DNA from 3 places in the Mangrovibacter sp. MFB070 genome. Region 3 is predicted to be linked to each of the others. Evidence: predicted binding sites of a transcription regulator. Region 3 holds the regulator's gene; each other region holds the start of a gene.
The links. The regulator PhoB, encoded in region 3, activates phosphate uptake and scavenging genes when phosphate is short. The targets are predictions, from matches to a motif close to CTGTCATAAAACTGNCNNAT.
Positions count from the first base shown of each region.

Region 1: a site for PhoB is predicted at 5,151-5,170, ahead of phnC (phosphonate ABC transporter ATP-binding protein). Genes of this name have one in related genera too.
Region 2: a site for PhoB is predicted at 6,220-6,239, ahead of kdgR (DNA-binding transcriptional regulator KdgR). Genes of this name have one in related genera too.

Region 1 is NZ_JJMI01000005.1:129,705-137,950, forward strand. Features, by position in the region: gene DT73_RS02425 (TolC family protein) at 1-351, opposite strand, end outside; gene DT73_RS02430 (copper-binding protein) at 365-754, opposite strand; gene DT73_RS25050 (hypothetical protein) at 821-1,246, opposite strand; gene phnE (phosphonate ABC transporter, permease protein PhnE) at 1,467-2,348, opposite strand; gene phnE (phosphonate ABC transporter, permease protein PhnE) at 2,345-3,214, opposite strand; gene phnD (phosphonate ABC transporter substrate-binding protein) at 3,275-4,204, opposite strand; gene phnC (phosphonate ABC transporter ATP-binding protein) at 4,262-5,098, opposite strand; gene phnP (phosphonate metabolism protein PhnP) at 5,208-5,966, opposite strand; gene phnN (ribose 1,5-bisphosphokinase) at 5,948-6,502, opposite strand; gene phnM (alpha-D-ribose 1-methylphosphonate 5-triphosphate diphosphatase) at 6,502-7,638, opposite strand; gene phnL (phosphonate C-P lyase system protein PhnL) at 7,635-8,246, opposite strand, start outside.
Region 2 is NZ_JJMI01000021.1:25,359-33,604, forward strand. Features, by position in the region: gene DT73_RS08900 (GAF domain-containing protein) at 1-463, shown strand, start outside; gene proQ (RNA chaperone ProQ) at 563-1,249, shown strand; gene prc (carboxy terminal-processing peptidase) at 1,269-3,308, shown strand; gene htpX (protease HtpX) at 3,793-4,674, shown strand; gene DT73_RS08920 (MFS transporter) at 4,780-6,153, opposite strand; gene kdgR (DNA-binding transcriptional regulator KdgR) at 6,331-7,122, shown strand; gene DT73_RS08930 (YobH family protein) at 7,171-7,413, opposite strand; gene mgrB (PhoP/PhoQ regulator MgrB) at 7,570-7,713, shown strand; gene DT73_RS08940 (YebO family protein) at 7,779-8,084, shown strand; gene DT73_RS08945 (MBL fold metallo-hydrolase) at 8,119-8,246, shown strand, end outside.
Region 3 is NZ_JJMI01000025.1:464,803-473,048, reverse strand. Features, by position in the region: gene sbcC (exonuclease subunit SbcC) at 1-1,288, opposite strand, end outside; gene sbcD (exonuclease subunit SbcD) at 1,285-2,493, opposite strand; gene phoB (phosphate response regulator transcription factor PhoB) at 2,746-3,435, shown strand; gene phoR (phosphate regulon sensor histidine kinase PhoR) at 3,458-4,768, shown strand; gene brnQ (branched-chain amino acid transporter carrier protein BrnQ) at 5,249-6,568, shown strand; gene proY (proline-specific permease ProY) at 6,638-8,023, shown strand; gene malZ (maltodextrin glucosidase) at 8,188-8,246, shown strand, end outside.

The DNA of each region.
Region 1 (8,246 bases), on a different contig from region 3:
TTCACGCGCCTGCGCCTGCAGAGTGTCTACTTTGCGCTGGCGTTTAGTGCCGCTTACCCAGGTTTGGCTGATGCCAATTTTCTCCATCGTCATGCCTTCACGGGTAAGACGGTGGCTGTTATTGCCCTGCACCGGCACGTTATCAATCCCTACCAGTAGTTTTGGGTCGGGCAACTGGCCTGCCGAAACAGCCATATTTTCCAGCGCATTTACCTGGTGCGCATTGGCCGACAGGCCAGCCGACCAGGCCTGAGCCGCCTGCAACGATGCTTCCAGAGTGGTTGCCTGCGCGGCAGACAGCCACAGCAGGACAGGCAGCCCGCAGGCCGCCATTTTCCATGGTCTTTTCATTGTGACTCCGGTGTTAGTTCGTGCTGGCGGAAACCAGTTGATAACCCGTTGTCACCTGTTTAAACGCAAAGGTGATGTGCTGGCCGGGGGCAAAAGCCTGCCCCTGGTAACCCTGCAAGGAAAACTGCATGGTCATAGGGGGCCAGTTAAGTTGTGGAATAGCCTGGTGAGCAATCGAGACTTTTTCCGCTCCCCAGTTCTTCACGACACCGGTGGCAGTAATGACATCTGCAGGTTGTGCAGCAGGCGTGTTCATGCCTGGCATATCCTGCATGCCTTGCATATCGTGCATGGATTCTGCCAGTGCGGCAGTGGGGGCGGTAAGCAACAGTGTTGCAGCAGATAAAGCAGTAACTAACAGGGTGCCGCGCAGCGCAGCAAAACGGACAAATAACAGTTTCATTAGAGAAGTCTCCCAAATTTTCACAAACGGCCAAAAGGCCACCAGAAAGGTGAAAAACGGGTAGATCTATTCTCTGAAACGGCAAAAACGGATTTCAGCAGGTGGGCCAGTGCTGGGGGGAACATGCCAGGACACAGGTTGAACGCAATCACGCTCCCAGCGTTCTACCAGCAACAGCCCGGATTCCATGGCAACAGGTTCAGGTTGCAGTTTGTGGTGCTGCAGCTTGCCATAATCCGGGTGGCAATCTTTCTCACACAGAATGCGGTCTACCGAAGTACGCATCGCCATGGTGTGCAGCATGGCCATATTGTGGCTGTCATGGCTGTAATGCGTGGTAACGGGTGCAGAAAGATGTGTGCCGGGGGAGGATTCGCTCGCCTGAGCCAACGGTGCATTGCCCACCAGCCAGCAGGCAGCCAGAAACAGCACCGGGGTGATAAACCCGTGTTTCAGGTAGCGCGCCAGAGAGAGGAACAAACGTTGGGGCATGAGCAATTCCTTTAGTGAGTGGGTTATTCTACACACACTTTTTTCATGGCTCAAAGCGCAATTTGTGCACAACTTGTTGATTTAACGAAAAGCAAACAAAACTAACACAGTACCAACAACCGGGTTCCGTTCTTGTGCCTGCACCGGGACAGCGGCACAGGCACTGAATGCGTTGCGGTAAAAATTGCCAGTTTTAAAGAATTACAGAGCGTTAAACCCATTACCGGGCTTCAAACAGGGGCACTGTTTTACCGGTGATATAGCGCTGGCGTAACCAGGTCGATGCCACATCCATTGCCATTACCACTGCAACCAGAATCAGGGTGATAAACATCACCACATCCCAGTTCCACAGGCGCATGTTTTCGGCGTACACCAGCCCCACCCCACCGGCACCCACAAAACCCAGAACCGCGGCTGAACGCGTATTGGATTCTATCTGGTACAGGCTCAACGCCAAAAACGCCGGGAAAGACTGCGTGAAAATACCGAAGCGGTGCTTTTGCACATTCCCGGCACCGACAGCACTCAGCCCGCGCCCGGGCGAACGTTCCACCGCCTCATGGCCTTCTGCATATAAGCGCCCCAGCAGCCCCGTGTCCTGCATCACAATTGCCAGTACACCAGCCAGCGGCCCAAGCCCCACGGCACGCACGAAAATCAGCCCCCAAATCGCCATGTCCACACCACGCAGCACATCGAACAGGCGGCGCATCAGCAGAGCAACAACGCCATTGACCCGGCCCTGCATCACGTTACGGGCAGCAAGGAAAGACAGAGGCAATGCAATGAACGTTGCCGTCAGAGTACCGGCAAACACAATCGCCAGCGTGATGCCAATTTGCCCCAGATAATACCCAAAGGGCCAGGAGGCAAAATCATGCCAGACAAACATGCGTGCGAAGTAACGCCCCAGTTGCCCCATACCCCGGGTGAACTGTTCCGCAGTAATGCCAAACTGCAGGAAAAACCAGACGTAATAGGCCACAACCGCCAGCGCAAGAATAGCAACACCGCGCAAATAGCGCCGTTGTGCCCGAAATAATTCAGGGTGAGAACTCCGGCACTGAGCGATATTCGGTTCCGTTTGCCACACACTCATGCTTTCCCCTCCAGCACCCAGCGACGCAACCGGCCTGAGCACAAATCCAGTAATGACACCACCAGGATAATCAACAGCAGCGTAATGCTCACCTGGTCATAACGGTCGAGCTTGATGTTGGTCATCAGCTCCTGGCCGATACCGCCCGCGCCAACCAACCCCAGAATGGTGGAAGAGCGGAAATTAATTTCCATGCGCATAAAGCTGTAAGATAAAAACAGCGGTTTCACCTGCGGCCACAGTGCGAAGCGCATGCGTTGCAGGCGGCTGGCACCACAGGCAGCAAGGCCGCGCACCGGGCGCGATGAACTGTTTTCAATAGCTTCATAGAACAGTTTGGTCAGGCTGCCCACGGTATGCAGCGCCAGCGCGAGAAAGCCGGGAATCGCCCCAATACCGAACGCCATCACAAACATCACCGCCCAGGCCAGTTCTGGCATAGTGCGCAAAAATGCCACCAGCGACCGCACGCCATAACGCAATGCCGGGTGTGTCCAGGTATTGCCTGCCGCCATAAAAGCCAGTACCACAGCCAGTGCAACGGCCACCAGGGTTGATGCCAGCGCCAGTTGCAGCGTTTCCCAAATCAGTGGTAACTGAATATGCAACCGGTAGCCCCAGTACAATAACGAGCCCTTAGTGTGCCCGTCGGCAAACAACTGGTTCCAGTGCAGTATTGGCAGGGTTTCAAACAGGTAATCAAAGAAGTGTGGCAGTGCCTGCCAGAGCGTAGTGAGGCTGAATTCCGCCACATTGCCTGCCGCCAGGTAAAGCCCCAATAAAACCAGAGACCAAAGCAAGGTATCGCGCTTTTGCTGGCGTTTAACTTGCTGGTAATACTGCTCAAATTCGGTGTTCGACGTCATGTGCGCTACCTGCGGTAAAACAACGCCCGGTGAGATAACCGGGCGCCAGTACCAAATAACTTAACGGGCTGTGACCAGCTCACGTTTCATATCAATGATTTGCTGGTAATCGGCAACAGTTGCCGGACCAACATGCTGTTCACCACCCACTGCTTTAGCGAAGCAGGCATGGTCTTCTTTATCCAGTTTCTTAATAGTTTCAACTACTTTGGCTTTGAAATCGGCTGGCAGGCTGTTGCTTACCAGGATCGGGCCATTGGGGATCAACGGCGATTTCCAGATGATGCGGATCTGTTTCATCAGATCAGGGTGATCCATACGAATCAGACGACCAAAGGCACCAGAGGTATAACCGGTGTTATAGTCGCCCACCAGTGAGGTCCAGGTGACGGCACCAGCGAACTGGCCGTTCAGTACACCCAGGATGTCCTGTTCATGGCCACCAGAGAAGGTCACACTGGAGAAGAAGTTGTTGTATTTGTTATCGGTGTTGCCGCCAAACTGCTGTTTGAAGGCATGGTTCGGGATCAGGTAGCCCGAGGTGGAATCCGGATCGGCAAAACCGAACGCTTTCCCTTTCAGATCTTCCAGTTTTTTATACGGGCTGTCGGCTTTAACGATCACGACAGAGTGGTAACCCCGTGACTGATCTTTGTCATCCACCAGAATACCCACAACATCCACAGCTTTCGGGTTGTTGATATACACCGATGCGTAAGACGAGGGTGACATACTCAGCACCATATCTACTTTGCCGCCCAGTAACCCCTGAATAACACCAGAGTAGTCAGACGAATTACGCAGTTTGGTATCTACATGCAGTTCTTTATCAAAGAACGTTTTCACACACTGGTTATCGCCAATTTGCTGTGTGGCATTTTGCCCACCCAAAATACCCAGATTCAGTTCTTTTGGCGCATCCGCCGCCATCGCGTTACCGGCCATGAATACGCCTGCCATCAGTGCCAGTGAACGAAAGGAGTGTTTCATAAGGTTTTTCTGCCTTTTCATTATCATTTGCCTGTGAGTCTTGTTGGTAAGGGTGCGTTAGTGAAGTTGGCTGATTTCATCGCCATAGAGTTGTTGCAGGGTGTCTTCTGTTAAACTTGCCGGGTGCCCGTCATACACCACGCGCCCGCTGGCAATGCCAATCACGCGCGAGCAATAGCTTTGCACCAGTTCTACTGAATGCAGGTTGACCATCACACTGATCCCACGCTGGCTGACCTGTTTCAGGGCATCCATAATGCGCTGGGTATTTTTCGGGTCGAGAGAGGCAACAGGTTCATCTGCCAGCAAAATACGCGGGTTCTGCATTAAGGCGCGGCAGATTGCCACGCGCTGCATCTGGCCGCCGGACAGGTTTTCTGCGCGCTGCAGAGCATGGGGCAGCAGGCCCATCCACTCCAGTAATTCAATAGCCCGTGCACGGTCGCTGTCCGGGAAAATTTTAAACAGGGATTTCAGTGTGCTGGTCTGGCTCAGGCGGCCCAACAACACGTTGGTTAACACATCCAGGCGCGGAACCAGGCAAAAGTCCTGGAAGATCATGCCGCATTCACTGCGCCACTGGCGTAACGCCCGGCCATGCAGTTCAGTAATATCCCGCTCGTCATCGTCGTCTTCCTGGCTCAGGATATGCCCGGATGTGGCGGTATGAGTGCCATTGAGCACATGTAACAGTGTGGATTTCCCTGCCCCCGAGCGGCCAATCACGCCCACCAGCTCACCGGCATGGAGATCAAAACTGATGCCATCCAGAACATTGTGCTGACCATTCCAGGATTTGCACAAATCCTGCACACTCAGCACTGTCTGTTGTGCAACCGGCTGAAGTTGCGGCTCCGGGGCTGCTAAGGTGGATTTTAAAAGTGCCTGCGCCATGTTCATTGTCATTGCCATCTGTCGGTTAAGGTGCCCCTATTAAGGCGAGCGCAGATGAATGTTTAATGACAATAAAATGATTAAACGGTGAACAACCCGCAGTTAGCGGTTACAGGGCCAGGGTCATGCCATCCCATGCGGGGGAAACAGATTCTGGCAGGCGGTTTTCCTGCAACCAGTTATCCAGCCCGTGGCTGATATGGGTAAGCCAGGTATGCTGCGGTTGTAGCGCATGGTGAATCGCCAGCGCCTGGGTGATGTCGTTATGGTTGCGCGGAGGAGTGCCGCCTGGCGGGTGGCTGCAATCCAGCACCAGGTTACCCAGTGGTACGCTTTGCAAAAATGCCAGCGTTTCAGGTGGTAGCCCGCAGGTGTCGCACAGCCAGGCCAGAGTATTACTGGATGTGCCGTGTTTCCTGAAAACATAGCCAAAGGTGATTTTTGAATGCTGCAAGGGTACTGGGGTGACGGTCATGCCTGGCCAGTGAACGGGTTCAAAAGGCGTGAAAGGAACCTGAAAATCCAGGATGCCGGGGTGTTTAAATAAATCGTCACAACCTTGTGAGTCCGGCGGGCCAAACACCGGGATCGGCTCACCCATGCCCCAGCGCAGCGGGAATAACCCCTGGACGTGGTCCATATGGTAGTGGGTGAGCACTATCCGGCTCAGTTCTCCTGGCGTAAAGCGCTGTTCAAGGTGGCACTGCCCGGCATCAATCAGTATGGTTTCATCACCGGACTGGAGCAGCGCGCTGCAAGGGCCGCGGGCATAGCGGTTATCCTGACGGGCACGCTGGCAGGCCAGGCAGCTACAACCAAAGACCGGCACTTGTTGCGCACCACCGGTGCCTAAAAAGGTGAGTTGCATAATGCATGGTTCTCCAGCAACTGGTTAAACGCCGCCAGGGTGTCTGCCAGCGCACCATCGTTATTCAGGCAAACAGCATTGGGTTCAGGAACGCAAACACTGCGTTGCAGGCGAAGGGCTATGGCCGCTTCGTCTTCTCGCCCCCGCAGGCGCAGGCGCCGGGCCAGCACATCTGAGGAAACCTGCAACACCACTGGGAACAGGCTATCGCCATAGCGCTCCCGGGCGGCGGGGAAATGCTGGCGGGAGCCATTTACCAGCACATTTAGCCCGCGCTGCAACCACAAATCAATTTCTATGCCCAGCCCATACTCACAGCCATGGGCCTGCCAGTGCAGTGCAAACAACCCGGCCTGCAGGCGGCGACGGAATTCGGTGGTGGTCAGCGCCACATGGTTTTCCCCGCCCGCAGAAGCCGGGCGGGTAATGTAGCGGTGGGCAATCACCAGCCCGGCAGGCGGCTGCGCCCGCAAGGCATCCAACAGGCTGTCTTTCCCTGAACCAGAAGGCCCCGTCAGCCAGATTAACCGCGCCATCAGTAAACCTGCCGCCCTTGTGACCAGACATGGCGCACCTGTGCATGCCCGTGGTGGGTATGTGCCAGGACCAGGTCTGCCCGCAACCCTTCAGCAATACGCCCGCGGTCAGCAAGGCCTATCGCCCGCGCCGGGTTTGCCGTCACCATTGCAATGGTCGCCGGGAGCTTCAGTGAATTACGCTCGTCTTTTGCCAGGCGAAACGCGGCATCCAGCAGGCTTGCCGGGTAGTAATCCGATGACAGAATATCCAGTAAACCACTGGTTGCCAGGCAGTGTGCCGCCACATTTCCTGAGTGCGAACCACCACGCACAATATTCGGTGCGCCCATTAAAATATTCAGGCCTTTATCCCGGGAATGCTGCGCGGCCTCATACGTGGTGGGGAACTCCGCTATTACGCTGCCTATCTCACAGGATTCATCCACATGCGCCGCCGTGGCGTCATCGTGGCTGGCCAGTGCCAGGCCGCGCTCACGGCATAATGCGGCGATCGCTTCACGGTTGGGGCGCGACCAGCGGGCCGCCAGAGCAACCTGTTCGCTTTCATACGCCGCCATTTCGCTGTCCGTCAGTTGGTATTTTCCCTGGTAATATTCACGGAATTTCTCCAGCGAAGCATACTGGCGCTGGCCTGGTGAATGGTCCATCAGTGACACAACTCGCAAAATATCAGTGTTCATCAGTTGTTCAAACAGCGGCAGCGTGGCGTGGTAAGGCAGCTCGCAGCGCAAATGCAGCAGGTGATCAGCCCGGTTGGCATTCCGGCCGCGGCTTTCCTGAATGGCGCCAATCATTTTTTCCAGGTTATCCATGCGGTGGCCGCCATCACGTACATCACCCACACCAATGGCATCCAGAACGGTGGTAATGCCGCTGGCAACCATCAACGCATCGTGGCTGCTCATGGCGGAGTGGGCAGGCCAGTCCACTCCCGGGCGCGGCGTGAAAAATTTATCCAGGTTGTCGGTATGCAGTTCAACCAGCCCCGGCAGTAACCAGTCCTGCTCGCCATCCAGCGCCTGTGGTAACTGACTGGTTGTTTCGCTGTAACTGCTAATCACCCCATCACGCACTTCCAATGAACCGGAAACCACTTCCTGCTCCAGTACCATACGTACATTGTTGATAATCATGCTTCTGTCTCCGCCACCATGGGGTTCATAATATGCAGGCGGTTTGCCACCCGTTCTCTGACTTCACGGTCATGAAAAATGCCGACAATCGCCGCACCACGGCTGCGGGCTTCTTCAATCAGCGCCACAACCGCCGCACAGTTTTTGTTATCCAGCGATGCGGTGGGTTCATCCAGCAGTAATACTGGCGACCGGGCAATAAACCCACGGGCGATATTCACACGTTGCTGCTCGCCGCCGGAAAACGTGGCAGGCGCCAGTGACCATAAACGTTGTGGTACGTTGAGGCGGGCGAGTAATTCACGGGCTTTGTCTTCGCACACATCGCGCGCTTCGCCCCGCTCCAGCAAAGGCTGCATCACCACTTCCAGCGCACTGATGCGCGGGATCACGCGCAGAAACTGGCTCACCCAGCCCAGCGTATCGCGCCGTAACGCCAAAATTTGCCGGGCGCTGGCAGTCACCAAATCAACCTGTTCGCCATGGTGATGTACGTTGATGCTGCCCGAATCGGGTAAATAGTTGCCGTAAAGCGTGCGCAGTAGTGTGGATTTACCGCTGCCTGAATGGCCGTGTAAGACCACACACTCCCCGGCGTTCACCTGCAG
Region 2 (8,246 bases), on a different contig from region 3:
CCGGGATTTTTCAGCACTGATGGCAGGGGAAACCAGTTTCCTCGCTGTGCTGGCGAATACCAGCGCGCTTTTGTTTGAACGTCTTTCGTCAGTCAACTGGGCAGGGTTCTATTTGCTGGAAGGGGATACACTGGTTTTAGGGCCATTTCAGGGCAAAATAGCTTGCGTGCGTATACCGACAGGTAAAGGTGTATGTGGCACGGCGATTGCTACAGGTAAAGTGCAGCGCGTTGAAGATGTTCATGCTTTCGACGGCCACATTGCTTGTGATGCGTCCAGCAATGCAGAAATTGTCTTTCCGATAACAGTCGCCGGGCGTCAGTTAGGTGTGCTTGATATCGACAGTACCGAGTATGGCCGCTTTGATGAAGAAGACGAACGCGGGCTGGGAACCCTGGTCACAGAGTTGGAAAAGCTTCTCTCTGGCACAGATTTCGAAAAATTCTTTCTAACAGATGCATGATAATCAACGGATAACGTAGCAATTACAAATGGCGTCATTATAATGACGCCTGTTCGTGCCTGTGATGGTTGGCAAAGTCCGTTGTAATCAGGAAATTTCATGGAAAATCAACCTAAGTTGAATAGCAGTAAAGAAGTTATCGCATTTCTTGCTGAGCGTTTCCCGCTCTGTTTCACTGCCGAAGGTGAAGCTCGTCCCCTGAAAGTCGGTATTTTTCAGGATCTTGTCTCACGAGTGGAAGGGGAACAGAACCTCAGCAAAACGCAGTTACGCTCTGCGTTACGCCTGTATACCTCCAGTTGGCGCTACCTGTACGGCATTAAGCCTGGCGCAGTGCGTGTTGACCTGGACGGCAACCCTTGTGGTGAGCTGGAAGAGCAGCATGTAGAGCATGCCCGCAAACAACTGGAAGAAGCAAAAGCGCGTGTCCAGGCGCAGCGTAATGAGCAACAGGCGAAAAAACGCGCTGCTGCCGCTGCCGCAGGGGAAAACGGTGAAGCAACTGCTGCCCGCCGTGAACGTAAGCCTCGTCCTGCTTCTGCTCCTCGTCGCAAAGAAAATGCACCCCGTAAAGCGCCGGTGAACAAAAAACCACGGCCAGCAGAGGAAGCTAACCATAAACCTGTGACTGACATTTCAGTACTGAAACTGGGCCAGGCAATTAAGGTTAAAGCGGGTAATTCGGCAATGGATGCGACTGTACAGGAAATTACCAAAGACGGTGTCCGTGTGGCGCTGACTTCAGGTATGTCAATGTTAGTGCGCGCAGAACATTTGCTGTTCTGAGACGGAGGTCAACCCAGGCATGAACAAAATTTTCAGGCTTTCGGCTTTTGCCGGGCTTTTTCTGTTGGTGGGCAATGCGCTTGCGGTAGAAGACATCACACGTGTTGATCAACTTCCAGTCCTCAAAGAGGAACCGCAGCATCCCACCGTCAGTGAACGAGTAACCTCGCGTTTTACCCGTTCTCACTACCGTCAGTTCGATCTGAACGCTGAGTTTTCTGGCAAAATTTTCGACCGCTACCTCAATCTTCTCGATTACAGCCACAATGTTTTGTTAGCCAGCGACATTGCGCAATTTGAGAGCCGCAAGGGCACCATTGGTGATGAACTGCGTAGCGGCAAACTGGATCTGTTTTATGATTTGTTCAACCTGGCACAGAAACGCCGTTTTGAGCGCTATGAATATGCGCTGAAAGTGTTGCAGCGCCCGATGAACTTCTCCAGCAATGAAACCATTGACCTCGACAGGCGTAAAGCGCCCTGGCCGACTTCCGAGGCTGAGTTAGATAAGCTTTGGGACGCGAAGGTCAAATATGATGAGCTGAGTCTTAAACTCACCGGAAAAAATGACAAAGAGGTTCGCGAAACACTGGCACGGCGTTATAAATTCGCTATTCGCCGCCTGGCGCAAACCCGTAGTGAAGACGTTTTCTCATTAGCGATGACTGCCTTCGCGCATGAAATCGACCCGCATACTAACTACCTTTCTCCGCGCAATACTGAGCAGTTCAATACTGAGATGAGCCTCTCTCTCGAAGGGATTGGCGCTGTACTGCAAATGGATGATGACTACACCGTGATTAATTCGCTGGTGGCGGGTGGGCCTGCGGCGAAAAGTAAAGCCATCAGTGTTGGCGACCGTATTGTTGGGGTTGGTCAACCAGGTAAAGCCATGGTGGATGTGATTGGCTGGCGTCTGGATGACGTAGTGGCCCTGATTAAAGGCCCGAAAGGCAGCAAGGTTCGCCTTGAAATTTTGCCAGCCGGTAAGGGCAGCAAAACCCGAACAGTTACACTGACACGCGAACGTATTCGCCTTGAAGACCGCGCAGTGAAGATGTCTGTAAAAACTGTTGGCAACGAAAAAGTCGGCGTGCTTGATATTCCGGGCTTTTACGTCGGGCTGACGGATGACGTTAAAGTCCAGTTGCAAAAACTGGAGAAACAGAACGTCAACAGTATTGTCATTGATTTACGCAGCAATGGTGGCGGGGCGCTGACTGAAGCTGTGTCGCTGTCTGGCTTGTTTATTCCTTCTGGCCCGGTTGTTCAGGTGCGGGATAATAATGGCAAAGTGCGTGAAGACAGCGATACCGATGGTATTACTTACTATAAAGGCCCGCTGGTAGTGCTGGTTGACCGCTTTAGTGCCTCTGCATCAGAGATTTTTGCCGCTGCCATGCAGGATTATGGCCGGGCACTGATCGTGGGTGAACCAACCTTTGGTAAAGGAACTGTTCAGCAGTATCGTTCGCTCAACCGCATCTATGACCAGATGCTGCGCCCGGAATGGCCTGCACTCGGTTCTGTTCAGTACACTATCCAGAAGTTCTATCGCATTAATGGTGGCAGTACGCAATTAAAAGGCGTTACACCTGATATCATGATGCCGACCGGAACTGAAAATACTGAGACAGGCGAAAAGTATGAAGATAATGCTTTACCCTGGGACAGCATCAAAGCCGCGCACTATACGAAAACCGGGAGCATGACGCCTTTCGAACCGGAGTTACTGAAGTTACATCAGGCTCGTATCGAGAAAGATCCTGAGTTTCAGTATATTATGAAAGACATTGCCCGGTTTAATGCCAACAAGGATCGCAGAAACATTGTGTCACTGAACCTTGCTCAGCGTGAGAAAGAGAATCAGGAAGATGATGCGCTGCGCCTGGCACGGATCAACGATCGCCTGAAACGCGAAGGCAAACCACTGCTCAAAAAACTTGATGATCTGCCGAAAGATTATCAGGAGCCGGATCCTTACCTGGATGAAACTGTTCATATTGCAATCGACCTCGCCAATATGGAAGCTGGTAAGCAACCTGCTGCACAGCAGTAATAACGCTTTAATCCTCCAAAAGGCACACATTCGTGTGCCTCAGATTGATGAAAAAGAAGGAAAAAGCGTGGTTTTTCCTTCTTTTTAGTTAGCAGGCGAAAATCAATGACTTGATTTTCCTCTTTTTTTATTAGGTGACATCCTCTTGTTCTGTGCGAACATGAGGTTTGTCATCAGACTCAGGCACACATTCGTGTGCCTTTTGTTTTTGTGACACACTCTTCTATTGTTATCTGTCCATGATATACACGGGTTGAGAAGCGCCTGTTGCAAATATGTTGGTCAAAAATGATTTCCACAGAGCCCGCTTTTCCAACGCAAAACTGGTGAGTTTTGTTGTGTATCTCGTCAGTAAATTAAGACAAAATGTAAAGTTATGTTTTTTTAAGCACTTGCCAGCATCTGGCTCTTGAAAATGTACACGATACCCCTACGATGTGATTCATCGCGTAGAGCGTTTTGTTAAAACGAGGTAAACAAATATATGATGCGAATTGCGCTTTTCCTGTTAACCAACCTGGCCGTTATGGTGGTTTTCGGGCTGGTGCTGAGCCTGACCGGAATTCAGTCAAGCAGTGTCCAGGGGTTATTGATTATGGCCCTGCTGTTTGGCTTCGGTGGCTCTTTTGTATCGCTGCTGATGTCCAAATGGATGGCGTTACGTTCTGTCGGTGGGGAAGTGATTGAGCAACCCCGTAACGAGACGGAGCACTGGTTACTTGAAACTGTCCGTCGGCAGTCACAGCAAGTGGGGATTGCTATGCCGCAGGTTGCGGTGTATCACGCTCCGGATATTAATGCTTTTGCAACGGGTGCCCGTCGCGATGCGTCACTGGTCGCGGTCAGTACCGGGTTGCTGCAAAATATGAGCCGTGATGAAGCCGAAGCGGTTATTGCTCATGAGATAAGCCACGTCGCGAATGGCGATATGGTCACCATGACGCTGATTCAGGGGGTGGTGAACACCTTTGTTATCTTTATCTCGCGTATTCTGGCGCAAATTGCAGCCGGGTTCCTGTCAGGAAACCGTGATGATGGTGAAGAGACAAATGGCAACCCGATGATCTATTTCGCGGTTTCAATGGTACTCGAACTGGTGTTTGGTATCCTGGCGAGCATTATCACTATGTGGTTCTCCCGCTACCGTGAGTTCCATGCTGATGCCGGTTCAGCGCGTTTGGTTGGCCGTGAAAAAATGATAGCGGCACTCCAGCGACTGAAAACCAGCTACGAACCGCAGGAAGCGAGCAGCATGATGGCGTTTTGCATTAACGGGAAGTCAAAAACATTAAGCGAGTTGTTTTTGTCTCACCCGCCACTGGATAAACGTATTGAAGCGCTGCGTACCGGCCAGTACCTGAAATAATCCCGCTGTACAGGTTCAACATAAAAGGCGTGCATCGGGCACGCCTTTTTTATATATGAAGTTAGTGAACGGGCACGGCTTTGTTGCCGTGAACTACAGCAACTGTCAGTTCTCGGGCAATGCCTGTGTGACCCGCAAGCTGCTGACAATACAGGCGGCAGTAGCAAAACAACCAGCCATTATCAGTGCGTATTGGGTTCCCTGCGTCGCTGAAAGATTCAGTGTTAACGCAACCAGCGCGGCACCACTACTTTGCCCAAGCAGCCTTGCCGTGCCAAGCATGCCACTGGCACCACCGCTGCGGTTTTTCGGGGCTGAAACAATAATGGTATGGTTATTAGGCGACTGAAATAAGCCGAAACCTGCGCCACACAAGGCCATTCGCCAGATAATATCCACATCGGTTGGTGTGCCAGGCAAGAAGGCCAACGCAAACAACCCTGTCAGCATCAGAAGCATACCCAGCCCACCCAGCAGACCAGCATGGAAACGACCAATCAGCCGCCCGGCAAGCGGCGCCATCACCATGGTTGCCAGCGGCCATGGCGTTAATAATAAACCGGTTTCTACTTCGCTACGCCCAATGGTGGACTGCAAGTAAAAAGGCAATGCGACCAGTGCCAGCATTTGCGCACAGAAGGAACACACAGAAGTACACAGCGATAACGTGAACAGCGGGATGCGCAGCAGATCAACTGGCAGCAGAGGTACAGTGAGGGTTAGCTGGCGACGAACGAAAAAGAAACCAATAATCAGCGCGGAGACCAATTCTGCGAGTGTAATAATCCCTGCCTGTTGCTGAGCGAAGCCACTTAACGCAGTAATCAGCAAACCAAATGTCAGGGCGTTCATAATGGCGCTGGGTAAGTCGAAGCTTTGTTTTTTGGCTCCTTGTGGGTTGGGTGGCAAAAAGCGCATAGCCAGCAACAGGGCAATAATCCCGGATGGAACGTTGACATAAAACAGCCAGTGCCAGCTGGCGACGGAGAGTATTGCAGCAGCAACAGTTGGCCCTGCTGCTGCAGACACTGCGACAATGAATGAATTAATCCCCATACCGCGGCCTAACTGGTACTGCGGGTAAATCAGCCGAATCAGTGCCGTGTTTACACTCATCAGTGCTGCGCCGCCAATCCCTTGCAGAACCCGCGCTGCTGTGAGCATTTCAAGGTTTGGGGAAAGGGCACATAAAAACGATGTGGCGGTAAAACAGACCAGACCGGTTTTGTAGACTCGCCGGTAACCAAACATGTCACCCAAAAATGAGAATGTCAGTAAGCTAACGACAATGGCGATTTGATAGGCGTTGACTATCCAGATAGAGGCGGCCTCAGAGGCATTCAGGTCGCGGGCAATGGTGGGCAGGGCAACGTTCGCAATTGCGCCATCCAGAACTGCCATCATGATACCAATGGCTATTGTGGCAATTGCACCATAACGCTGAGGCAGCGGCAGACCATCAGAAAGTGTTTTTTCCATAGAAAAATGTGAGCTGTACCGACATTGTAATGATAGTGCACATTATAACATTTATATATCTGCTATATGTCGCAGATTTGTAACGAATAAGCGATGACTCGTTGCGGGCAAGTTGCCATCCACATATACTAAAAACCGGTTCTGAATTTTATAAAACATGCGCGATAGAGGTGATTAATGTCAGTGGCAGATCTGGATAAACAGCCTGATTCTGTATCTTCAGTGCTGAAGGTGTTTGGGATTCTTCAGGCACTGGGTGAGGAGCGAGAGATTGGTATCACTGAACTGTCGCAACGCGTGATGATGTCCAAAAGCACAGTGTATCGATTTTTACAAACCATGAAATCCCTTGGTTATGTAGCTCAGGAAGGCGAGTCAGAAAAATACTCTCTCACCCTGAAGTTGTTCGAACTGGGGGCTAAAGCGTTACAAAACGTCGATCTTATTCGCAGCGCAGACCTGCAAATGCGGGAAATTTCCCGTTTAACGAAAGAGACTATTCACCTGGGTGCGCTGGATGAAGACAGTATCGTTTACATCCATAAAATCGATTCAATGTACAACCTGCGCATGTATTCGCGTATTGGCCGGCGTAACCCGTTACACAGTACTGCTATTGGGAAGGTGTTGTTAGCCTGGCGTGATCGCGATGAAGTATTGTCGATTCTCGAACATGTTGAGTACACCCGTAGTACTGATCGGACAATTTCCAGTACTGAAGAGTTACTTGAAGTGCTGGAAGTTGTGCGCAAACAGGGCTTTGGGGAAGATAACGAAGAGCAGGAAGAAGGGTTGCGTTGTATCGCCGTGCCGGTCTTTGACCGCTTTGGTGTGGTGATCGCCGGGTTGAGTATTTCTTTCCCAACGTTACGTTTCTCTGAAGATAAACTGCATGAATACGTTAGCATGTTGCACAATGCTGCACGTATTATTTCCCAGCAAATGGGTTACAACGACTACCCATTCTGAGTTGTACTGAGAGGTAATAAACGCACCGGCCAGCCGGTGCGTTGTTGACTATTGCCCGGTATCAATCACTTCGTCAGTTTTACGCAGCAGCGGGCAACTGGTGACACCAAGAAAATTATTGTCCAGGTGCAGGTACTGAGCAGATGTAACATGCCGGGCCGTCAGGTAGTTACACTTAATACCAAGCCCGGCGGCATTCTCATGTGAACCGATTAAAATGCCATAGCCACTCACCAGTAAACCAACCCACAACACTGCAAGAGCAATAACTAAACGAATAATCAGGCGCATAGAACCTCTTTATCATTGATATTATTCCAGTATCATCAATTCTGAAGGGGAAGATGGCAATATGATGAATCCGAAAAGCGTATCCTGTATGCAGAGACACTTGGTTTAACATTAGCATGCTATCTTATTGCCAATGATCGATAACTGGAGAATATGGTGAGAAAATACCGATGGGTACTCCTGGTGGCACTACTGTTGGCCTCGTTGCTGGTGTGGTTACAGGTTTTTAACGTGATGTGCGACCAGGATGTCCAGTTTTTCAGCGGTATTTGTACAATTAATAAGTACATTCCCTGGTAAGCTTTATGTCGCTGGCTTTTCACTGTAGTGCCGGTGGTATAATGGTTTTTTTTTGAGGTGGTAAGATGGACAATGTAATGAACCCGGGCACTGTAACACTTATGCCCCTGGTGATTTCGGCAATAATGGTTATCCTCGGTCTCGTTCTTTGGTTTTTTGTTAACCGCGCAAGCGTTAAAGCTAACCAGCAAATCGCGTTACTCAATACACTGGTAGATCAACAGAAACGCCAAATCGTGTTACTGCGCCGCTTGTGTGATGCCAATGAACAGGCAGAAGTCAGCCATGAAGATTCTGGCTCTGAGCCAGCTCCACAGGTAGCAACACAAGAAGAAGGTGATGATTTTATCCGTCTGGTTGCTGAACGTTAAGTCCTGAGCACTGTGAGCGGTGGCATTTGACAGTATGGCCTGGAAAAACCCCTGGTTTAACGCCCAGAAAGCGCATCACCGTATTGACGGTTTTGTGAATCTTGACCCTGCTGCCGGCCATCGCCCCGGAGACCTCGATAAATGGCGTGCAGAACGCAAACA
Region 3 (8,246 bases):
GCCTGAGTTGTTCGCGTTTAGCCTGGTGGCGCTGGTGTTCTGCCAGACGTGCAATGGTTTCGTCTGCGGTTAATGAGAGTGCCGGGTGCGCCTGCGCTGCCAGTTTTTCTTGCTGCGTTGCCAGGGTTTGCTGCAAGGCTGCGAGCTGTTTGTTGTCATCCCGGTAGCGGGCAAAGCGACTGCGCCAGCCAGCCAGTTCGTGCTGCCATTCACCCACGGCCTGGTGTTCGCCCAGCCAGCCAGTAATAGCCTGGCGCTGTGTTTCTATATAAGTGGATTTATTCCGGGCGGAGAGCCATACCTGCTGGCGTACCTGGCCCGCGGTACTCAGGCGTTGCGACAACACAGCCAGTTGCTGCTCCAGGTGGTGAACCCGTGCCTCCTGGCCTGTACATTGTTGCCATACCGGGCGTAACTTTTCGGCGGGCAGAGCGAGTGCCAGGCGTGCGCGGTCTGGTTCTGCTGCCTCAGAATCACGTTTTGCCTGAGCCAGTTTTTGCTCAAGCTGGCTGATTTGCTGCTGTTGCTGCGCTAATTGCTGCAACCACTGAACTGCAGACTGCACCTGGCGTTGTTGCCTAAGTAACTGCTGCTCCTGCTGTACCAAAGTGGCAACCTGGTTTTCCAGCGCTGCCCGTTCACCGTCCGTAAGGCATTGCACGCCGCTGGCTTTAGCCTGTAACTGTTCCAGTTGCTGTTTGTGTTGTTTCCATGTGTCGAAAATCAGTGCGGAGATTTGCCCATAAATTTCTGTGCCGGTGAGTTCTTCCAGCAATTCTGCCCGTGCTTTTGCATCGGCATTAAGAAAAGCGGCAAATTGCCCCTGGGAGAGCAACATTGAGCGAGTGAACCGGTCATAGTCCAGCCCGGTCAGGCGGGCAATGGTTTCCAGCTTGTCTTTCACTTTGTCGGCAACAATTTTGCCATCTGCACAACGGGCCAGCTCCACTCTTGGTGCCTGGAGTTTGCCATCGGGCTGGTTGCGAGCCCGGTTCTGGCTCCAGAAGGCACGCCAGGCAACACCTTTAACTTCGAATTCCACCTCAGCAAGGCATTCTGCGGTATCTCTCGTCATCAAATCGTTGCTGGACTGGGAAATGGTGCTGAGGCGTGGTGTCTGGTGATATAGCGCCAGGCAAATGGCATCCAGCAATGTGGTTTTGCCTGCGCCGGTTGGCCCGGTAATAGCAAACAAACCGTTGCTGTTGAACGGCGACTGAGTAAAGTCGATTTTCCATTCACCTTTGAGTGAATTGAGGTTCTTTAACCGCAGCGTCAGAATTCTCATGACTTGGGTTCCTCTTCCAGGCGGTGCAGGGTTTCTGCAAACAACCCCCGCAGGCGCGACGCCTGGCTTTCATCCAGATTTTCTTGTGCCAGACGGCGCTCAAAAACTTCGCTGGTACTGAGTTCGCTCAGGGTTTCTTTTTGTTGGTTAGCGATGATTTTTTCCCGTTGCTCGCGGCTGCGGCGCAATAACACAATTTCTACTGGTAAATCAGCGGTTAGTGCCTGTAGCTGTTTTTGCATGTCGTGGAGATACTGGTCTGTAGTGAGTTCAATATCAAGCCAGGTAACAGGCGTTGAAGGGGCATCCCGCCAGGCTTCCAGTTGCTGTTTAATGCTTTCCAGTGAGCCTTTGAGCATTAACAATGGTTGGGTTACTGGCACCGGGAGTGGAGTTACGGCGCTCAGTTCACCTTCAGAGAAATCCACCATCAGAACCATTTTTGTGCTGTTGGTTTCGTCAAAACTCAGTGCAATGGGCGACCCACAGTAGCGGATATGCTCACTACTGGTGACCTTTTGCGGGCGGTGAATATGCCCCAGCGCAATATAATCAGCCGGTGGAAATGCACTGGCAGGGAAGGCATCAAGGGTGCCGATATAGATTTCGCGCACAGCATCGCTTTTGCTGGCTCCAACGGTTGTCAGGTGGCCGGTGGCAATAATGGGTAATTTGCGGTTACCGCGCAAGTCACAGGCTGCCTCGTAGCCTTGCTGGTAATAGTGGTGAATGGCCCCGACCAGCTCTTGCTGCTTTTGTTGGCCACTTTGCCCGGACTGGCTTACCTGGATATCGCGTGGGCGTAAAAAAGGAACCGGGCAGAGTACCGCACCGGGTTCCCCGTTGCGAAGCGGTAATAAAATGGGGGCTTCGGTATCTGATGCACTGGCGATAACCCAGGTATTGAGGTAACCCAACAGTTCACGCGATTCGTTCAGTGTGGCGACGGAATCATGGTTACCGCCCAGCACCACGAGCGTGCAGCCGGTTGCCTGGAGTTGAACGACAAAGCGGTAATACAATTCACGTGCGTAACTGGGCGGTGAGCCTGTATCGAAGATATCGCCCGCTACGATGACTGCGTCAACCTGGTGCTGTTCAACCATTTCGGTTAGCCAGTTTAGAAAGGCTGCATGTTCCGGAGCACGGCTTTTGGTATAGAAATTTTGCCCCAGATGCCAGTCAGAAGTGTGAAGAATGCGCATAACCTGTCCTGGTTAGAAAGCGAAGTGGTGATTATATACATGTGGTGGATTAAGTTGCAGGTGTGTTGTTGCAAGCTGCGTAGCGGATTCCAGCGATAATGCGCGTTACTACTTGCTTTGCAGCAGAAGGAAACGCTTTGTCATAAAATAATATGACAGGTCATGTAATGGTCATTTTTTTCATAAAACTGTCATAAAACTGACGCATAATGACGCCGCGTTAAATTATTGTATATATTTACAGGGCTGATTATGGCGAGACGAATTCTGGTTGTGGAAGATGAAGCACCCATTCGTGAAATGGTGTGTTTTGTGCTCGAACAAAATGGTTTTCAGGCTGTTGAGGCGGAAGATTATGACAGTGCGGTAAACCAGCTCAACGAACCCTGGCCGGATTTAATTTTACTCGACTGGATGTTGCCGGGCGGCTCCGGGATTCAGTTTATCAAGCACCTGAAACGTGAAGCGATGACACGGGATATACCGGTAGTCATGCTGACGGCCCGCGGTGAAGAAGAGGACCGGGTCAGAGGGTTGGAAATTGGGGCAGATGATTACATCACCAAGCCGTTTTCACCCAAAGAACTGGTTGCGCGTATTAAAGCGGTGATGCGCCGTATCTCTCCGATGGCAGTAGAAGAAGTGATTGAGATTCAGGGGCTCAGCCTGGATCCGTCTTCTCACCGTGTCATGACTGGTGAGAACCCACTGGATATGGGGCCGACAGAATTTAAGTTGCTGCATTTTTTCATGACACACCCGGAACGGGTTTACAGCCGTGAACAACTCCTTAATCATGTATGGGGAACGAATGTTTACGTTGAGGACAGAACGGTAGATGTTCACATTCGCCGTTTGCGTAAGGCACTGGAACTCAGTGGGCATGATCGTATGGTTCAAACCGTTCGCGGTACGGGTTATCGCTTCTCAGCCCGTTTTTAATTATCTGGATGGAGTATGACCCGTGCTTGAACGGTTGTCATGGCGAAGGCTGGTACTTGAACTGGCGTTGTGTTGCATACCTGCTTTATTGCTGGGGGCGTTCTTTGGTTATCTCCCATGGTTTTTACTGGCGAGTGTGACAGGCCTGCTTGTCTGGCATTTTTGGAACCTGTTACGCCTTTCCTGGTGGCTGTGGGTTGACCGCAGTATGACGCCACCAACAGGTTCCGGGAGCTGGGAACCCTTGATGTATGGTATTCACCAGATGCAGATGCGCAATAAAAAGCGGCGCAAAGAACTGGGTAACCTGATCAAGCGGTTTCGCAGTGGCGCGGAATCTTTGCCGGACGCACTGGTCATGATGACAGAGGTCGGTGCCATATTTTGGTGTAATGGCCTTGCTATTCAGTTGCTTAATTTACGGTGGCCAGATGACAACGGGCAAAACATTGTCAATTTGCTGCGCTACCCGGAATTTAACCAGTACATCAAAAAACGCGATTTTGCGCGCCCTTTCAACCAGGTGCTGAACAATGGCCGCCATCTTGAATTTCGTATCATGCCTTACACCGACGGCCAGTGGTTGATGGTGGTGCGTGATGTAACCCAGATGCACCAGCTTGAAGGCGCCCGGCGTAACTTTTTTGCGAATGTCAGCCACGAATTGCGTACCCCACTGACCGTGTTGCAGGGCTACCTGGAAATGATGCAGGACCAGCCGCTGGAAGGCGTGGTGCGGGAAAAAGCGTTGGTCACTATGCGGGAGCAAACCTCTCGTATGGAGGGTTTGGTTCGCCAGTTGCTGACGTTATCTCGTATTGAAGCGGCACCGGCGCTGAGCCTTACAGATAAAATTGACGTTCCGCTGATGCTGCGCCTGGTGGATCGTGAAGCGCAAACCCTGAGCCAGGGGCGCCACCAGATAAGCTTTACGGTTGACCCGGCGTTACAGGTTTACGGTAGTGAAGAACAGCTCCGTAGCGCTATGTCTAACCTGGTCTATAACGCAGTGAACCACACCCCGGAAGGGACACTTATTCAGGTTAAATGGGAAAAAGTGGCTCATGGCGCGCGTTTCTCTGTGCAGGATAATGGGCCGGGGATCTCTCCTGAGCACCTGCCACGCCTGACAGAGCGTTTTTACCGGGTAGATAAAGCTCGCTCTCGCCAGACCGGAGGCAGTGGTCTTGGCCTGGCAATAGTCAAACATGCGCTTACCCATCATGATGCCCGCCTGAGTATTGAAAGTGCACCAGGCAAAGGAAGCTGTTTTTCTTTTGAGTTACCAGAGCGTTTGCTGGTAAGTAACAAGGTGCTGGCAGCTCAGGCCTGATTCAACTGTAAACATAACTTTCCTGCAGGCCATATTTATGGCCTGTTTTCTTTTGTCTCGCAGAATGAATGAAACAAATGCATCGTGATGGCGACTTTTTGTTCGAACTATAAGCGGTTCTTATGACGATAAAATAGCGATAATGTCTGCTTATTAGTTTGATCACGGAATAAGTCGCTTGTTTTCGGATCGCTTCTTGCCTTTAAACGCTATAAGCGTTTTAATTGCGCCCCTGTTTGTGCATGAATGCACCAGGATTGCGTTATTAACCGGAAAACTATTCTTAATTATGGTTAATCATGAGCATATCCCGCTGTACATGCTATGTTGTTGGCCATTCACATTTTCTGTCTGTGGCCGCTATTCAGCATAGTCATACCCGTTACCGGTTTTCGGGGCGTTCAGCGTAGTGTGTTTCCGGCCATTCAGGTTTTCGTTTTTGCAAACAACATAACCACATCCACAGGCTACAAGTACAATATGACCCGTCAATTAACATCCCGTGACATCATCGCATTAGGTTTTATGACCTTTGCGTTGTTTGTTGGCGCAGGGAACATTATTTTCCCGCCCATGGTCGGTTTGCAGGCAGGCCCACATGTTTGGGTTGCGGCAATTGGTTTCCTTATTACTGCAGTGGGTTTGCCCGTTCTCACTGTTATCTCGCTGGCAAAAGTCGGCGGCGGTATTGATAACCTCAGTTCACCTATTGGCCGCCATGCAGGCCTGGTGCTGGCTACTATCTGTTATCTGGCTGTTGGGCCATTTTTTGCAACCCCCCGCACAGCAACCGTGTCATTTGAAGTAGGGATCGCTCCGCTGGCAGGCGATGGTTCCACCCCTTTACTGATTTACAGCCTGATTTATTTTGCGCTGGTGATTGGGATTTCCCTCTACCCCGGGAAGTTGCTGGATACCGTAGGCCACTTTCTGGCTCCCGTAAAAATCGTCGCATTAATCATTCTGGGCGGTGCTGCAATTTTCTGGCCCGCAGGCGGCTTGAGTGACGCAACCGAGGCATACCAGAATGCTGCGTTTTCTAATGGGTTCGTTAATGGCTATCTGACCATGGATACTCTGGGCGCACTGGTGTTCGGTATTGTTATTGTTAATGCTGCACGCTCCCGCGGTGTAACCGAGTCACGCCTGTTAACCCGTTACACGATTTGGGCTGGTCTGATTGCTGGTGTCGGCCTGACACTGTTGTATTTGTGCCTGTTCCGCCTTGGCTCTGACAGCAGTTCTTTGGTGGCTCAGTCTGCAAACGGTGCGGCTATTCTCCATGCTTATGTTCAGCATACGTTTGGTGTTTATGGCAGCCTGTTGCTGGCAATACTCATTTTTGTTGCCTGTATGGTAACGGCAGTAGGGCTGACTTGTGCCTGTGCTGAATTCTTTGCCCAGTATTTGCCGGTTTCATACCGCACTCTGGTATTTATTCTGGGCCTGTTTTCTATGGTGGTGTCTAACCTCGGTTTAACCCACTTGATCAACATTTCGGTGCCGGTGCTTACGGCTATCTACCCGCCTTGTATTGTGCTGGTCATATTAAGTTTCACCCGCCCGTGGTGGAGTAACCCAACGCGTATTATTGCTCCAGGCATGTTAATCAGCCTGTTATTTGGGTTAATTGATGGCGTGAAAGCTTCACCTTTCAGCGGTATTCTGCCCGCATGGTCAACCCATTTGCCGTTGGCAGAAGAAGGGCTGGCCTGGTTGATGCCAACGCTTGTGATGCTGCTTATCTCTGTTGTCTGGGATAAAGTCGCTGGTGGTGAAGTGGCATCCACAGCTCACTAAACAGAATTATTTGTTTAACCACGGGGTTCTGCTCCGTGGTTTTTTATTTTGTCAGATGGTAAGAGAAACATGGAAAACGCGAACAAACTCAAACGTGGTCTGAGTACGCGTCACATCCGCTTTATGGCGCTGGGCTCGGCAATTGGTACCGGCCTGTTTTACGGCTCCGCGGATGCGATAAAAATGGCAGGCCCCAGTGTATTGCTGGCATACATTATTGGCGGTATTGCCGCTTACATCATAATGCGTGCTCTGGGCGAGATGTCGGTACACAACCCTTCTGCAAGTTCGTTTTCGCGTTATGCCCAGGAAAACCTCGGCCCGTTAGCAGGGTATATCACTGGCTGGACCTACTGTTTTGAAATACTGATTGTCGCCATTGCGGATGTAACCGCATTCGGTATTTATATGGGCGTCTGGTTCCCGACTGTGCCGCACTGGATCTGGGTGTTGAGTGTGGTGCTGATTATTTGCGCCATCAACCTGATGAGTGTCAAAGTCTTCGGGGAACTGGAGTTTTGGTTCTCATTCTTTAAAGTCGCCACGATTATCATCATGATTGTGGCCGGGGTGGGGATTATTCTGTGGGGTATCGGCAATGGTGGAGAACCAACCGGGGTCCATAACCTGTGGAGTAATGGCGGGTTCTTCAGTAATGGCTGGCTGGGGATGATTATGTCGCTGCAAATGGTGATGTTTGCCTATGGCGGGATTGAAATCATCGGCATTACGGCAGGTGAAGCCAAAGACCCGGAAACATCTATCCCGCGTGCTATTAACTCGGTCCCGATGCGTATTCTGGTGTTCTATGTAGGTACGCTGTTTGTCATTATGTCCATCTACCCGTGGAATTTAGTGGGTACAGACGGCAGCCCGTTTGTTCTGACATTCCAGCATATGGGGATTACCTTTGCGGCCAGCATCCTGAACTTTGTGGTGCTGACAGCGTCACTGTCTGCCATTAACAGCGATGTTTTTGGCGTGGGGCGCATGCTGCATGGGATGGCGGAGCAGGGGAGCGCGCCTAAAATCTTCGCGAAAACGTCGCGCAAAGGCATTCCCTGGGTAACGGTTGTGGTGATGACCGGGGCACTGCTGGTTGCGGTGTACCTCAACTACATCATGCCGGAAAATGTGTTCCTGGTGATTGCTTCCCTTGCCACGTTCGCCACTGTGTGGGTGTGGATTATGATTCTGCTGTCTCAAATTGCTTTCCGCCGCCGCTTGCCCGCCAGTGAAGTTGCTGCGCTGAAGTTTAAAGTACCCGGTGGCGTAATCACTACAGTGGTCGGGCTGGTATTTCTGGTCTTCATTATAGGGTTGATTGGCTACCACCCGGAAACCCGCATTTCGCTTTATGTCGGTATCGTCTGGATTGTGCTGTTGCTGGCAGGTTGGGTGATTAAATGCCGTGCAGATAACCGTAAAGCTGTGCTTGTATCAGATAACGACTAGCTTTTTTTGCTCCGGGGAGGCGTCTGGTTTCTCCCCGGGGTAAGTCTGTTTCCCTTTCCGTTTTCTCCTCCCCCGTTATCCTCCCCGAATAAAGTCGCCAATGGTGAGTTTCCTGTGTAACGATTATGGCAAGGTGGCGCAATTCCAGAGAGGGGAGAGCGATTATGTTAACAGCCTGGCACCTGCCAGTTACGCCGTTTGTCACGGTTCATGATAACCATTT